2 regions of the Methylacidiphilum kamchatkense Kam1 genome follow, and region 1 is predicted to be linked to the other one. Evidence: riboswitches for the same ligand, from Rfam matches in the RefSeq annotation. Region 1 holds a riboswitch; the other holds the start of a gene.

Region 1 (7,629 bases):
CTTTTCCTGGTTCTCTGGAACTTAAGGAAGCCGATGTCTGCGCTTTAGACTTTCCTGAGAATTACTTTGATACTGTGCTGAGCGTTTGTACTTTTTGCTCCGTACCTGACCCCCTTCGGGGTTTACGAGAAATTTACCGAGTGTTGCGTTTAGAGGGCTATTTCTATCTTTTTGAACACGTACGCAGCCGCATTGGGCCAATAGGCATTCTTTTTGATCTGCTGACGCCTCTTTCCCGTCGCTTTGGTCCAGAGCTGAATAGAGACACGGTGGCTAATGTAAGAAACGCTGGATTTAAAATTGTTCGGGAAGAAAATATTTACTTAGACATCGTCAAATGGATCGAGGCAAAAAAATAAATGTAAGATAAAAGGAAAGGGTCTTTTTAAGACTGGGCAAACAATGGCAGATGTAGGGAACAGGCCCTTTTTTTTTATTTAGCTTTTTTTTCCTTTCTTGGAATGCTGAAAGGGCAATTAGGGAACGAAGTGGTGTGTGTTTTTCAGTGTATTGGATACTGTAGGCAGAGGTAGCTTGGAAAACTAAAACTTATGCTTTCCTTCTTTAGTTTAAGCAAGTAGGAGTCTTTCTCAGAGCATATCACTCTTAGCAAGAGAAAGAAGATATAGGCAATCAACGGTACCTGTTTGAAGCGAACTGAATAGGGGTTTCAGAAGATCGTGTTGCAAAAACAAAATCAACCAAATGCTTCTGTAGAGCCAATCTTAGCAAGTAAAAGACCCATTATTCTTAAGCTAATCACCGTAATATTTAGGTTCCCGTTAGATGCAACTAACGAATTTTTAAATAAGCGCCTTGGGAATAAGATACCAGTAGAACTTGTTCAAAGCCAGTTTTTGAAAATGGATAAATTCTGTTGGTGGAGGAGGTTGGGGAGGATGCTCGTAATCGAAGTCAAGCATCGTTGCTTTTCCATATCCAGATTCGATAAAACAAGCGACATGTCCATTATATTTCACTTTTTCAGAGTCTACCGTTTCTTGTCTTATTGCCGCACAGATTTGTTTAGCAATAACGGGAGCTTGAAAATGAGCTGTGCTTCCCGCTTTACTAACCGGTAAATTCGTTGTATCTCCCAAACTCCAAACATTCTCCAATTGTGCAACTTTAAGCGAATGCCTATCAGTTTGTACCCATCCATCAGCGTCCGCAATTTCATGTCCTCTAAGAAAAGGAGCTCCTTTATGAGGAGGAGTCATGACAAGAAGATCGTAAGAAAGTTCAGTGCCTTCGATGCTTTCGGCAATCTTTTTTTCAGGATGAATTTCTGCGAGGTTGAAGAAAAGCTCAGTTTTGATGTTTCTTTTATCGAAGTCAGCTTTGATATAATCGGCTGCCGTTTTGATATTAAAAACGTCGTTAAGAGGGAAAGTATAAATAATTTCAGATTGCTGACGAATTCCCCTTTTCGTCAAAAATTCTTCTAGCATAAACGTAAATTCTACCGGCGCCACGGGGCATTTATAAGGCAGTCCGCCAATACCCACAACAATGGTACCTCCATTGAAATTTTGTAGTTTTTCATAGAGGACAAAAGCAGCTTCAGGCGTATAAAAATGATCCGCTCCCTCTTTAAAACCGGGGATTTGTTCTTCATCAACGGTAGAGCCAGTAGCAATGACTAGATAGTCATAGGGGTAAGATTTGCGGGAGCGGCAAACTACCTTCTGATTTTTAACATCCAACTCTTCAACTGGATCTACAACCAAGGAAACTCTCCGATGGAGAAGCGATCTTTCCGAGCGTGCAATTTTTCGAGGATCTTGATAGCCAAAAGGGATATAGAGTTGATAGGGTTGATAAACATGCTGGGGAGAAGCTGTAAGGACGGTAATACTTGCTTCTTGAGGGCTTAACGATCTTGCAAGAATATTAGCAACGATAGATCCCCCTGTTCCTCCACCCAATATTAAAATATTCTTAGCCATAATGAATCCTCCATTTGCTGGATTCAATGGAGCTTTCTACAAATGAAGCGGGTGCCACCGCCTTCAACTGGCTCTTCCGCTATCAGTTCATGTTTTGCCTTTTTGATCCAGGCAGGTAAATCTTTTTTCGTCCCTTCGTCTGCAGAAATCACTGCCACAACATCTCCAACTTGTGCTGAGCGAATCAGTCGGATCATTTCCATGAGAGGTCCCGGACAAAAACTCCCACGCGCGTCTACTTCTTTTGTAATTTTAATGCCTTCCATAACACTCTCCTTTTTGGCTTCTAGATAAATAGAACTTGGCCTCCAGACGCATTTTCAACAAACGTCCCCACACCCACAACATCGCTAACAACGGACTCCAAATCTTCAAGTTTAATAGCCAGCAGATCCATGGTCAGCCCACAGGCATGCACCTGCACATCCCCTATTTCCATCGCTGCCTTGAGGGTGTCAAGCCAACTGGGAACTTTCTTTTCTTCCATGGCTTTCATGGCTTCCGTCGCAAAATCCTCAAAATCCTTACTAAGCCTTCGGTTCGTTTTCCACGCGTCTTTTCTAAAGGCAAGAAGACCATAAAAAGTCACAAAAATTTGAACTTTTTTTTGCATCGCTGCAGCCCCAGAAGCGAGGGTTGCCATTGCCAAGAGCTTATCGACAGTACCAGAAAAAAGAATGATTGAAATTTTATCTTCCATAACTAATCCTTGTGATAACAACTATAAAATAGAATTTGGGGAACTCAAGAAAATAAATGGTTTATTTTGGTCAAGGTCTCGGTTTTTTTATTCTACGATTAGAATGGAGCAGGGGCTATGACGAAGGACACGCTCAGAGACAGAGCCCGTAAGCCAATAGCCAACTCTAGAAAGCCCTCTTCGTCCCAAAACGACAAGATCAAAGTTCCCTTCCTTAGCCAGCTTTAGGATGCGATCGGCAGGATCTCCCATCTCCGTTTTAACCTCCAGCTCTACTTTTTCTTCTGCCGCTTTTTCCATCGCCCATTTTAGATCCGAAACAATTTTCTCTCTTTCTAGAGCAAACTCCATATCTTGATTAAATTCAGGGGCGTGCATAACCGATAGGATGGTTACTTTTGAACCGAAGGATTTGGCGATTTGCAAAGCAAAGGACAAGGCTTTCTTTGATGATTCGGACCCATCGTATCCTACTAGTATTTTGCCTAAAAACATGTTTTTTCTTTTTTTTTTATTAAAAATATACCAACAAACCTTCCTAGTCTTCCATGCGGTCTTGCTCTCTTCCCCTTCTTTGGAAAGATGGCTTCTCAATGCATTAAAGGACTCTACTACAAGTGGAGGAGTAGCATCCTGGCATGCATCTAGCAGCTTTCTTTTTGAGGGATTAGGAATTTCAGCTCAATCTACCATAGTCATGCGCCATTGGCAACTTCATTGACCACTAAGACTGGTCTTTTGCTACCGTTTTAAAAAAAGAATTTGCCACTACTCCATTATGTTGAAGGTGATTAGCAGGAGAAATCTGCGTTGCGTTACTCTTGAATAAGTGCGATCAGTTAGAGGGATTTATGGAAAGGGGGGCATCTGGTTTCTGACTGATGTTTTCCTTTTGTTCGGATTGAGGATAGCGGTTTTCTTCAATGATTGTTTTGATGAGTTCTTCGACACCGGAAAGTTCTTCGCTAAAATAAGTCGAAGTATAATCGCTTGTTTTGGCATTGGCTGGAATTTCAGTGATCGGCTTAAGCACGGAGTTTCCCTTGTGGGAGACATTTACTTTGGTGACCACTGATAGGCCCAGTCTTAATGGATGATGGATCAATTCTTTGGGATCCAGTCTTATTCGGACAGGAATCCTTTCGACCACATGAATATAATTACCTGTGGCATTATCTGGAGGAAGCAGTGCAAATACGGTTCCAGAACCAGGCTCTAAACCTTCTACCACCCCATGATATAGATAGCGCCTCCCGTATATGTCTGCTCTGATTTTAACCGGTTGTCCAGGTCTCATTTTTCTTAGTTCGGTTTCCCTATAATTTGCTACGACCCAATAATAGTCCAAGGGGACAATACTCATCAGCAGTCGATCGGGTGTGACTTCATCTCCAACCTGCACCGATCTTCTAGCGACATAACCTGCAACAGGAGCTACAATTTGACACCTGTAAAGGGCTAGATAAGCATTCTTCAAATCTACGGCTGCTTTGAGCACAATCGGATTGTTCCAGACGGTCGTTTTTTGAATCCAGGATTCTGTGGAATGTAATTCGTCTTCGAGCTGACGAATCGTTGATTCTATTTCCTGCACTTTCCATTGGGCATCAATGGCGTCCTGCATAGAAACTACTCCAGCTTTGCTTCCTGACGCATAAAGCCCTAGATCATACCGCTGTCGTCCTAAAATGGCTTTTTGAGCGGCTATTTTGTTTCTCAGGGATTTGGCCTTATTGAACAGATCCTCAACCTTCCGCACTGCCATTGCTAGATTCTGTTTGGCACCTTCGAAGGCGACTCTTTGGTTTAAGGAGTCTAATCGGACCAGCACCTGATTTTTATTAACATACTGTGTGGATTCGACGAGCACCTCAACCACTCTGCCCGAAGTTTGTGCTTTGACTGGAATGACATTGCCTGTCACGTAGGCATCGTTTGTCGTCACCCAGTTGCTTGAAAAGAAAAACCACCATCCGCCCAGCAAGAAAAGAAAAACTAAAAGAAGAACATATGTATTTCTAGTAAGCTGCCATGTCCTCCAATCACGTTGCCAAGAAAGAATCATAACATGGAAAAGACGCTCAAAGCGACTTCTGCTTTCTTTCTGCCGTTCTTTTTCTCTAAAAGGAAAGGCCCTTTTCCCATTATTCTGCTCTGAGTCTTTTTTCATACTTTCTTTTTTCTTTTATGCCTCCTTCACCGTTTTTCTTTGGCCAGCAAAATGATTCCAGAGAGAATAAAGAACCCCACTCCACAGAGTCGGAATGCATCGTTGAGGCTTAAAACAAAGGCATGAGCGATTGCCGATTGATCGAGCAGTCTTATGGCTATTTCTTTGCTCAGACCTTGCTCTTTAAATCTTAAAAAAAAATCCGTCAAGAAGAGATTGCCTCCATCTAACCACTCATCCAGTCTCATCTTGTGATAAACTATTCGGTGATAGATAAGGGTGCCGATGAGGGGAGAAGCCCATCCTTGAGCTAGTATCCGTAGGCTACTGGAAAGTTCCACAGCCCGCAGTTGGTTTTTAGGAGACAGACCAGAAATAATAAGATTGGTTAGAGATAAGAAAAAAAGGCCTAAAGAGATTCCTTGGAGAAGAAATGAAAAAGAGGGCTGCATCCAAAACCAACGCTTTTGGTAGAAATCAAAATAGCCCATCCAGCAATAGACGACGCCCAACAGGAAAAATACAACAAAGGAGCTGAGGCGTAAGGAAATTTTCCCAAGGAATCGTGGGAACCATATAACGATAGGAGTAGAAAAGACAGCCATGCTGACAAAGAGGATTGCTGCTAAATGGGGAGGAAACGAACTTTGATTTTGAAGTCGAACAAGGAGGGTTGTCCAGAGACCGTAGAAAAGGAGAAAGCCAACTGCAAGAGAAAAAGAGCCGATCAAAAAGTTTTTTCTTAAAAAAAGATCGATCCTTACCAGTGGCTCTTTGGTGGCTGTTTCCACATAGATAAAACAAACAAAGCTGACCACAACCAAAAAGAAAAGAAAATCGATTATTGGTGAAATAAACCATTCGTAGTCATCCCCCATATTGAAGATCATTTGTAGGGATCCTAGCATGATGGACAAAAGAATGAGTCCCCTCCAGTCCCATGGTCTTTTTTCTATCCTTTCTTCGGTATCCTCTAAGCAGAGATGCAAAAGAAAGCTCAAGATTAAAAGGGAAGCAGCACTCAGTACAAACCAATATTTCCAGCTCATTGCTTCTCTGCCTATTAGTTCCTTCCCATATCCTCCAATCATTGGACCAATGGTAAAAGGCAAGACACTTGCTACGGCTCCAAGCATCAAAGGAATCAGTCGCCATGGATCAGGGTTTTGTTCGAATACTAAACTTTGAGATCCAAGAATGAGTATGCCACAACACATCCCTTGGATGGTACGTCCAACCAAAAAAAGGTAAAAGTTTAGAGACAAAGCACAGAACAAAGAACTGGCTGCTAGAAGAAAAGAAAAGAAAAAAACTGTTTTTTTCCTACCGTATTGAAGACTAATTTGCGTAGCGATCAGAAGACCTAAACTTTGTCCTAGGAAAAAAAATCCGTTGGTCCATGAACCATGACTTTGACTTTGGCCAAGTTCCGCCGTTGCATATGGAATGATGTCTGTATAGGAGCCAGATTGAAAAAAACAGAGGCATTGAAGAAGAAAATAAAGAGTAAAGAGTAGGAAAGTTTTGATAGTTTTGTTCATACCCCCTCGCAAGACGATGAAAGGAAAGAAGAGGGATTGTTTGGAGTTCCTTTAGAATGAGAACAGAAAGCAGTGAGTTTCTGTTGAGCTTTTTGCTTGAAGTCTGCCGTTAGCCGCCTCTTTGCCATGTGGTCTCCTTCTATAATAGGTAATCGTAGGAGCTATCAGCCTTCTCAAAGAAATGGCGGTTAACGGACGGCGAGCCCCATCGCCCAATAGTTGTTTCTATACCTAGAATGATACATTTTTCAACAAAAATGTGTTATTTTGTTTGACGCTTTGCTGAAGGGTTGGATTCTGAATTTTTGATCTGGGGAGGCCGCATGGAAGACTCGTTCCATCCTCCTCCAAAAGCTCGAATAAGGGCGATGCGCACAATAAACCTTTCTCCGCGCAATGCGATATCGGTCAGGATAGCATTAAGCCAGAGGCTTTCTGTTGTATCCACTTCGATATAATGCGAAAGCCCCCTTTGGAACCTATCCATTGCAAGGTCGTATTGTTTTCTTGCCGATTCTACCAGCTCATCTTCAACCTTTTGTTCTTCTTCTAGGAGCCGGACACCAATGAGTGCATTTTCAACTTCTTCGAATGCAGACAGAATAGTTTCCCTGTAGGAAGCTACGGCTTTTTCATAAGCGGCTCGAGCCTGCATGAGATTAGCTAAAAGCCTTCCTCCTTCAAAAATAGGTAAATCGATTAATGGGCCATAAATCCAGGAGTTCGATGGCCAAGTAAAGAGTTGACCAAAATCCGTATTGAAAAATCCAAAATACGCATTCAGATTGACCGAAGGGAAATAGGCGGCGTAGGCAACGCCAATCATAGCATTGGTTGCTGCCATTTCCCTTTCAGCTTGAGCAATATCTGGCCTTTGCTCGAGGATTTCCGATGGTAGACTTGTGGGAATCTCTGGAGGTTCTTCTTTCAGTGGTTTTCGAGGAAAATGAAAAGTGGAGGCGGGTTGACCAAGAAGCCGAGCAATCGAATTTTCCACTTTTGCTCTATGGCTTTCTAAAGCGATGTATTGGGATTTAATCCGTGAAAGATCTGTTTTTGCTCTTGCTAGATCTAGTTCATTGGATAACCCACTTTTATATCTGATTTCTACTCTTTTTAAATTATCTTCATAGACTCGGATCATTCTTTCCATGACTTCAAGTTGGCTGTCTAGATATCTCAATAGGTAATAGGCTTGAGCCACATCGGCATGGATTGTTAGTCTGGCTCCTTCTAATTCTGCCTGCGAAGCTTGAGCTTCTGCTTTAG
Region 2 (7,629 bases), 990 kb from region 1:
GTTTTCATAAGGTAGAGAAAGAGAAGTCAAAAGAAAAAATCTTTTTGACTTTTGTGCCGGTGGAGGGAGTCGAACCCACACCCGGTTGCCCGGACCAGATTTTGAGTCTGGCGCGTCTGCCATTCCGCCACACCGGCAACGCTTTTAGCCAGAGAAAATTACATTATATATTTTTTTAAATCTTGTCGAAAAAAAACAATGCAGTTTCTTTATGTTCTTTTTTCCTTCAGATGATGCCAGGGAATGAAGAACCGATTCGCGACCAGCGTCGGGATAATAGCTGTGGTAATAATGACTGGAATTAAAATCGAATACTGTTTTTGAGAAATAATTTCGTGAGATAGCCCATAGAGACAGCAAATCACATTAAAGGTTAAACCAGTCGACATAAGTAAAGTAGTATAGGCTGCTTCTTGCAATTTCTTTCTTTTTACTAAAAAAGGGAAAATGCTAATAAATTTTGAAAGCTGTTGCAGAATAAAAAAAAGGAAAACAGGCAAAAAACTTTTTGTTAATTCAGTTAAATCGACAAATGATCCAGCTCTAATAAAATAAAAGGGAGTCAGCATGCCTAGCGTTACGGTACGCAGCCGTTTAATGAAATCATGGTGTTGTTCAATCGATCCTGCTAATGTCATGCCGATGATATAGGCTGGTAAGACAGCTTCTGAACCTGCCCATACGGCAATACCTCCAAGGGTAAAAAGGAAAAATAGGAGGTATTTTATTTCTAACTCTGAGGGTTTGTTTGCGTAGTATTTTAGAAAAACAGGAGTGATTTTGGGTAAAATGAGGGCACAAATGAGGACTGTTCCTGTTAATACTCCTGTTTTCCAACCGAAGGGAGCAAAAAGGAATCCTAATAGGAGCACGGAGCTAAGATCGTTGATAAAGCAAGCTACTAAGAGCCCCTTTCCGTAGCTTGTTTTGTTCAGTCCAAGTTCCAGAAGAACCGTATACATAACGGCAACTGAAGTAGCAGAGAGAGCAATTCCACCAAGTAAAGAGGCTCTCCAGTTCCACTGAAAAATGGCGTGCGCAAAAAATGAACAACTTAAGAAGGGGACAAAAAAAGTTAGTAGACCAATAAATGTAGCTTCCTTCCATTGTTTTCGAAAAGAAGTTGGATCGAGCTCAGAGCCAGCCATAAAGGTGAGCATAATGGCTCCTAATCCAGCAAGAAAAGTAATCCAGCCTTCTTTAGGATTGAGTCCAGTTTTGCCGAAGAGTATAGTAGCTAAATATTGGCCTAAGATACCAATTATTATTTCAATGAGGGCCGCAGAAACCCTAAACTGAAGAGCTAGCAATGCGGCGAGCACTGCTAAAGCCATCCAAAAAGAAGCTAAGAACCAAGTGTGCTCCATTGGAAAACCCTTCGTATGTTGCGAATCTTTTTCTTTAGCAAATGGTTGCCGTAGGAGTTATCACTTCTTAAATAAGAAGGGTTTTCCAAAATATTGGATGGTAAACTCCATTACCAAATGCTTTTCTTTAATAAGGAAAAGGAGGGGTGTCAAGACTTAGGAGATTAATTTTTTTAGCTTTCATTTTTTTTAATGACTATAAAGAAGAACGTATTGTCTTTGTAGAATGATTGGATTGATTCAGAGAGTAAAGGAAGCGGCTATCAAGATAGAAGATCGATTGGTTTCTTCTATTGGAAGAGGCATTTTATTGTTTTTAGCTGTGGAAAAGGGAGATGACGAAAAAAAAGCCGATCAGATGATAGAGAAAATCCTACAGTGCAGAATTTTTCCAGATGAAAATGGAAAAATGAATCGCTCGCTTCTTGATATTAATGGAGAACTATTAATAGTTCCTGAATTTACACTTGCGGGAGAATTTTTAAAAGGCAAAAGACCTACCTTTCATCATGCAGCTCCTCCAGAAGAAGGTAAAAAACTTTTCGATTATCTTGTGGAAAAAGCGGAAAGTAAACATGGCTTAGTCAAAAAAGGCTGTTTTGGAGTAAACATGACGGTATACTTAATAAATGAGGGCCCAGTCAGTTTTTGGATTAGGACATGAACTTTATATTTATCCGAAAGACATAGGCTAGGAAAAGGGAACGGTTGTTTGGTTTTATGTCCAAAATTGCCATAGAAGTTAAAAACTTGAGGAAAGATTTTGGGAAACTCGTGGCTATTGATCAGATTTCATTTTCGATTATGGAGTCTGAAATTGTAGGATTTCTTGGGGCAAACGGTGCAGGTAAAACCACACTAATCTATCTGCTTTTGGGATTACTGACACCCACTTCAGGTACCATACGCATCTTTGGCTTCTGTCCATTATCGGCAAGAAATGAAATCCTTTCCTTTTCCAATTTTGCATCTGGGTATATTAGTCTGCCTTCTAATTTAACTGTCCGAGAAAATCTTCTTGTTTTTGCTCGCCTTTATCGGGTGAAACAACCAGAGCTAAAAATAGACTTTCTTTTGGATCTGTTGGAAATTACACATCTGCAACATAAGGTAACCGGTTTTTTGTCTGCAGGAGAGTTGACTAGAGTTTGCCTCTGTAAGGCTTTGTTGAATGATCCAAAGCTGTTGTTTTTGGATGAACCAACAGCCGGATTGGATCCAAGCATAGCTGATAAGGTCTGTGAGCTTTTGTTAGAACTAAGAAAGAAATCTGGAGTTACAATCATTTATACTTCGCATAATATGCGGGATGTGGAAAGACTTTGCGATCGGATTATTTTTATGAAATCTGGAAAGATCGTCACACAGGGGATTCCTCTGGAAATAGTGCAGGAGTTTAAACAGAGAAATCTGGAAGAACTGTTTATAGAGCTAGCTAGGAAATAAATCCATGAGTCTAGAAAGAATATTGGGTCTATTTTTACGTTATACCTACGTTTATAGACGCAGTTGGATTCGAGTTTTAGAGTTTGTTTTTTGGCCCGTAATGGACCTTCTTGTTTGGGGATATCTGACTCTTTTTCTTTCTAATGCAGAGAAAAGCATTTCCAGCCCATTTCAATTTTTAATCGGTGCGATGATTCTTTGGGATGTGCTCTACAGGACTCAGCTGGGGATCACAGTATCTTTTTTAGAAGACGTTTGGTCAAAGAATTTAATCAATCTTCTTGTGACACCACTAACTATTCAGGAATTTTTTACAGCGATTTTTCTAGTGGGGATCTTCAAATCTCTTTTAATTCTTGGATTATTGGGATTTTTAGCGGCTCTTTTCTATCATTTCCATTTGACGCAGATTGGTTTCTATTTACTCCCACTGATTGGGAACCTTTTTCTAATGGGTTCTGCTTGTGGTGTTTTGACCATTGCTTTATTGCTGCGATGGGGACAGGCTGCAGAGTCTCTTGCATGGGCTATACCGATTCTTTTTCAACCGTTTGCGGCTGTCTTTTATCCGCTCTACGTTCTTCCTAAATGGATACAGCCCCTTTCGTTTCTTGTCCCTGCAACACACGTTTTTGAGGGATTAAGAGGTGGGCTACAAGGGACCTACTCCTATAGCCACCTCTTTTGGGCAACTTTTTTAAACTGTTGTTATTTAGGTTTTTCTTTTTTTCTTTTTCAGCGCTTTTTTTTAAGTGCTAGAGAAAAAGGATTACTGGTTAAAATTGGAACTCAATGAACCTTTTCGCTGTTCGCCCTATTTATGCTTTCTTTAAAGGCTTCTTTTATTTTAAAGAAAAGCTCGAACCCATTCCTTCTTTGAGCGGTAGAGGTTCCTTTTTCTGCTCCTTTATTTTCTTTTCGGAGGGGCTGGCACCAAGAAAACTACTAAACACCGTCGCACCAACAAGAGCCAGAATCCATCCTCCAAAAAGGAGGAAAAGTACGATAAATCCGACGAGTGTACCAATAGAAGAAACCAAAAAGGCAATAATATCATTTATATTCATAGATTCCTCCATTAATTAGTAAATATTATGAATAAAAGTACATTAAAAGCAAATAAGAATATATAATTTTTACTCAAAATGTGTGCGAAGGAAAAATACTTGAAAAATGTTTTTGAAAATCTTTTTATCTATATTTTAAAAAGAATCACAACCATTTTTTTCTATAAAGAATAAGTAATACTTTTTTTTAAATATATTAAAAAAATCGATTGTTCTATATATGACAGAAAAATCAATTGAAGAGAAGGCGTACGAAATTATTAATGAAAAGCTAGAAGAAGATCGAAGAAAGGAAAAGTGGCTATTTCATGTTTCTTTTTCGATCATTTTGATGGCTGTATTGGGAACGATTGTCACGGCGGATTCGGAAAATAGTGTGACAGAAGCCATTATATTGCGTAATGAGGCAGTTCTTTATCAGGACAAAGCGACGGATATGTGGAATTTTTTTCAAGCAAAATCCATGAGAGAGACGGGGTATCGTATTGCCAATATTTTAAATCCTCGGCCTGAATTTGAACAGGAACTGAAGAGGTATCAGAAAGAGAAGATTGAAATAGAGCAAAAGGCAAAACGGCTAGATGAAATGGTTGAGGAAAGAGTAAAAGCCAGCGAACGATATTATAGGAAACATCATATTTTCAGAATATCAGGAATTCTTGTTCAGGTTGGCATTGCTTTGTCTTCTGTTTCTGCCTTGATGAAGAAAAAAATGGTATGGTATTTAGCAATATGCCTAGCTACAGGAGGACTCGTTGTGTTTATAACAGCCTTGCTGCGATGAGGAGCCTTCTCAATCTGCTTCTAAAGGGATACTAAAATGGGAATATCCATTTTGTTATTTTTAGGAAGATATCCTTCATGGTAGTTTCTTTTTCTATGTCATGTTTTTGAAAGCCCCGGCTCGAGGAAATACCCAGAGAGTAAATGGGAGTTTGGAAATGTTTTTCTATTGTTTCTATGACATAAGAATAAAGAAAAGAAGCTAGGGTTTCACATTCCGTGGCGGATTTTTGCAATTCAGTGGTTGTATCTGCTTTCGGTTCTACAAGGATACAAAGAGATCCAGTAAAGAGATCTTTCCCATAGCCTGAAATTTTTTCTGTCCATTTCCCCTGATTTTCATAGGCCCCTATTTGGATTTGTAAATCTTCTTTTTCGGCTTTCAATTCTATAAAGCCGTAAGTTTCAGAAAGCCTGAAAAAAGAAGATTCTTATTTTGAAAAAAACCCTCGTAGACTGCGGGTAATTTTTCTATGGAAGGAGGGAGGTTTTGAGAAAAATCAGTTTCTAGCCTTTCTTTGAGCAGGGATAAAGTAGAAGCCTTAGCTTTCAAAACCAATGGGGAAAGCAGCAAAGACTTTGGGGAAAATGGAGGCAAAGAGGGCCAGGCTGATCGGAGTACATAGGATCCATTATGAAAGGAAGATTGATAGAGGAACCAGCCTGAAAGCAGGAAAAGTAAACCAACTCCATAGTAGGGAATAAGTATTAGCCCAAGAATCCACAATAATCTGACCCAAGTCATCATGTCGATTGATTTGAGCCTGACTAGCTTGTTTTTTTCTAACCACAGTTGCCAAGGAAATGCCCTTTTTTTATGAAAGTGACAAAGAGAAAAAGGAGAAGCCACATCAGGATATTTCATCAGGATAGTTTTGACTATCTGTTTGACATGCTCTTGGCTGAGGTCAACCACTCGGAAATGTTTTTTACGTTCCATAACGGCCATCGTGATGTCCACTTCCTGTTCAAACTGCCGAAAAGGGGTATAGATAAACTGAAAGTGAACGGAGGAACGAGCAAGGATGTCTTTAGATTTTGGATGGGGAAACTCTAGCCTATATTCAAGCCAAACGGTTGCTTCTAATGGATGAGATCTAGAATGAGAAGCTTTCGTCCCATACAAAGCAAGTTCTTCATCCATCCAGAATGCAATCTGTTGCGAAGTCTTCAGTAGTTGAAGAAAAGGATCGGTTGGAGTCTCTTTATCAAGCCCACTTGTTTGAGACACTGGGTTGTTGGTTTCAGCTGCTTTTTTTCCCTCAGCTACTTGCTCCTTCTTTTCCTGTTCAGCCTCCTGAATTAGTTTTCCGAGTGGTTCCCAATCTTTAAGGTCTTTGTGCCATGCAAGGGTTTGGGTATTTATTGTTCCTTTTTCTAGCAACTGAAGGATCTCATCCATAGAAAAAGGCCCCTCTTTTTTGCCAGATTGAACGATATAAATTTCCATAGCCATTTTGTATCTGTCTCAGGAATCTTTGAATGGGCTACAAAGACAAAATGCCAATTGTTATATAGTTAAAATTTTGGGAAGAAAAAAGTTTCCCTATAAAATACGCAAAATGAAATCAAAGAAAAGAAAATTAGAATGGAACGGGAATAAAGAAAGAGTTGGCTTATAAATACGAAAAAGCAGCTGGCTTAGGATTCCATACTTTTTCTCCTACTTGCCAGCCACTTGCTTCGATGATTAATTACCCAATCAAGAAGCGCTTTTTCAAAGCCAATATCATATCCCTTTTTTCGCTTTCAATCCATTTATGTTTTAGAATTTCTTCTCTTTCCAAAAGAAATTCTCGATAAAGAGTCGAATTTTTCAATAATACAGATATACACTCCATCTCTTTATTTTCCTCCATTCCTCTCCTCCAAAGATCCACAAATTTTTCAGCTAATATAATTCAAAAGTTGCGATTGAAATTATAGTATTTTTTAAGAATGCCACATTAGATTTTTATTTTAAAAAGTCAACAATTTTTTTAGCTGCTTCTAAAAAAACCTTGCTTGTTTGTCTATCTGGGTCTGATAAGACGATGGGCATGCCATGATCGGAAGAAATCCTCAATTCAGCTTCTATGGGAATTTCTCCTAAGAATGGAACCTTTAGCTTCTCGGCTTCCCTTTTGCCACCTCCGGAACCAAAAAGATCGTATTTTTTATTGTCACTAGGACAAAGGAAATAACTCATGTTTTCTAAAATTCCTAAAATTGGGACATTGACTTTTTTGAACATAGATACGGCTTTTCTTGCATCGACAAGAGCTACTTCCTGAGGGGTTGTAACGATTACTGCCCCCGAAAGACGAACGGTTTGAACGATTGTCAGTTGGATATCACCTGTACCAGGAGGAAGGTCGAGCACTAAGAAATCAAGATTTCCCCAATCGACGTTTTTTAAAAATTCCTGAGTATAGCGAGTCACTAACGGACCTCTCAAAACGGCAGGTTGATCTGATTCAAGAAGAAAGCCCATGCTCATTAATTTTAATCCATAACGTTCGATAGGTATGAGCTGCTCGTCAACAGAGATTTGAGGTGATTCAACCGTTCCAAACATCATGGAAATACTTGGTCCATAAATATCACAATCGCAAAGTCCAACATGGAACCCGATTTTATGGAAAGCACAAGCGAGGTTTGCTGCAACCGTGGATTTACCCACCCCTCCTTTGCCGCTAGCTACAGCAATGATGTGCTTGATTTCAGATCCTTTTGGAGCCATTCTCTGTGTTAGGGGAGCTTCTGGTCTTTTGATGACAACCTGGATGTTGCTAATCGCGGTCATGGACGAGAGGGTGGTTTTAATTTCTCTTTCCAATTGTTCGGGAATATCTGGATTAAGGCTTGAAAGCTCGAGTTTTATATAAATGCTTTCGTCTGTCGTTTCGATCTCTTTTACTAGACCAAAAGAAACGATGTCCCTACTAAATCCAGGGTACCGAACTTTTCTGAGTTGGTTTAAAATT

Evidence for each region. A riboswitch is a leader RNA that binds a small molecule or an ion and turns the genes downstream of it on or off. The one in region 1 is predicted to bind fluoride.
Region 2: linked by a shared signal. The riboswitch ahead of kam1_RS06535 (cation:proton antiporter) and the one ahead of kam1_RS00810 (MFS transporter) in region 1 are both predicted to bind fluoride.

The regions. Positions count from the first base shown of each region.
Region 1 is NZ_CP037899.1:163,605-171,233, forward strand. It holds gene kam1_RS00775 (class I SAM-dependent methyltransferase) at 1-359, shown strand, start outside; gene kam1_RS00780 (NAD(P)/FAD-dependent oxidoreductase) at 804-1,949, opposite strand; gene kam1_RS00785 (sulfurtransferase TusA family protein) at 1,973-2,215, opposite strand; gene kam1_RS00790 (DsrE/DsrF/DrsH-like family protein) at 2,236-2,649, opposite strand; gene kam1_RS00795 (universal stress protein) at 2,737-3,144, opposite strand; gene kam1_RS00805 (efflux RND transporter periplasmic adaptor subunit) at 3,485-4,819, opposite strand; gene kam1_RS00810 (MFS transporter) at 4,846-6,360, opposite strand; fluoride riboswitch at 6,509-6,582, opposite strand; gene kam1_RS00815 (efflux transporter outer membrane subunit) at 6,623-7,629, opposite strand, start outside.
Region 2 is NZ_CP037899.1:1,378,658-1,386,286, reverse strand. It holds tRNA gene kam1_RS06540 (tRNA-Leu) at 55-137, opposite strand; gene kam1_RS06535 (cation:proton antiporter) at 210-1,367, opposite strand; fluoride riboswitch at 1,412-1,491, opposite strand; gene dtd (D-aminoacyl-tRNA deacylase) at 1,594-2,031, shown strand; gene kam1_RS06525 (ABC transporter ATP-binding protein) at 2,118-2,813, shown strand; gene kam1_RS06520 (ABC transporter permease) at 2,818-3,609, shown strand; gene kam1_RS06515 (hypothetical protein) at 3,656-3,880, opposite strand; gene kam1_RS06510 (DUF4337 domain-containing protein) at 4,101-4,664, shown strand; gene kam1_RS10670 (hypothetical protein) at 4,696-5,049, opposite strand; gene kam1_RS06505 (DUF4339 domain-containing protein) at 5,052-6,113, opposite strand; partial or broken gene kam1_RS11270 (hypothetical protein) at 6,305-6,522, opposite strand; gene kam1_RS06495 (Mrp/NBP35 family ATP-binding protein) at 6,618-7,629, opposite strand, start outside.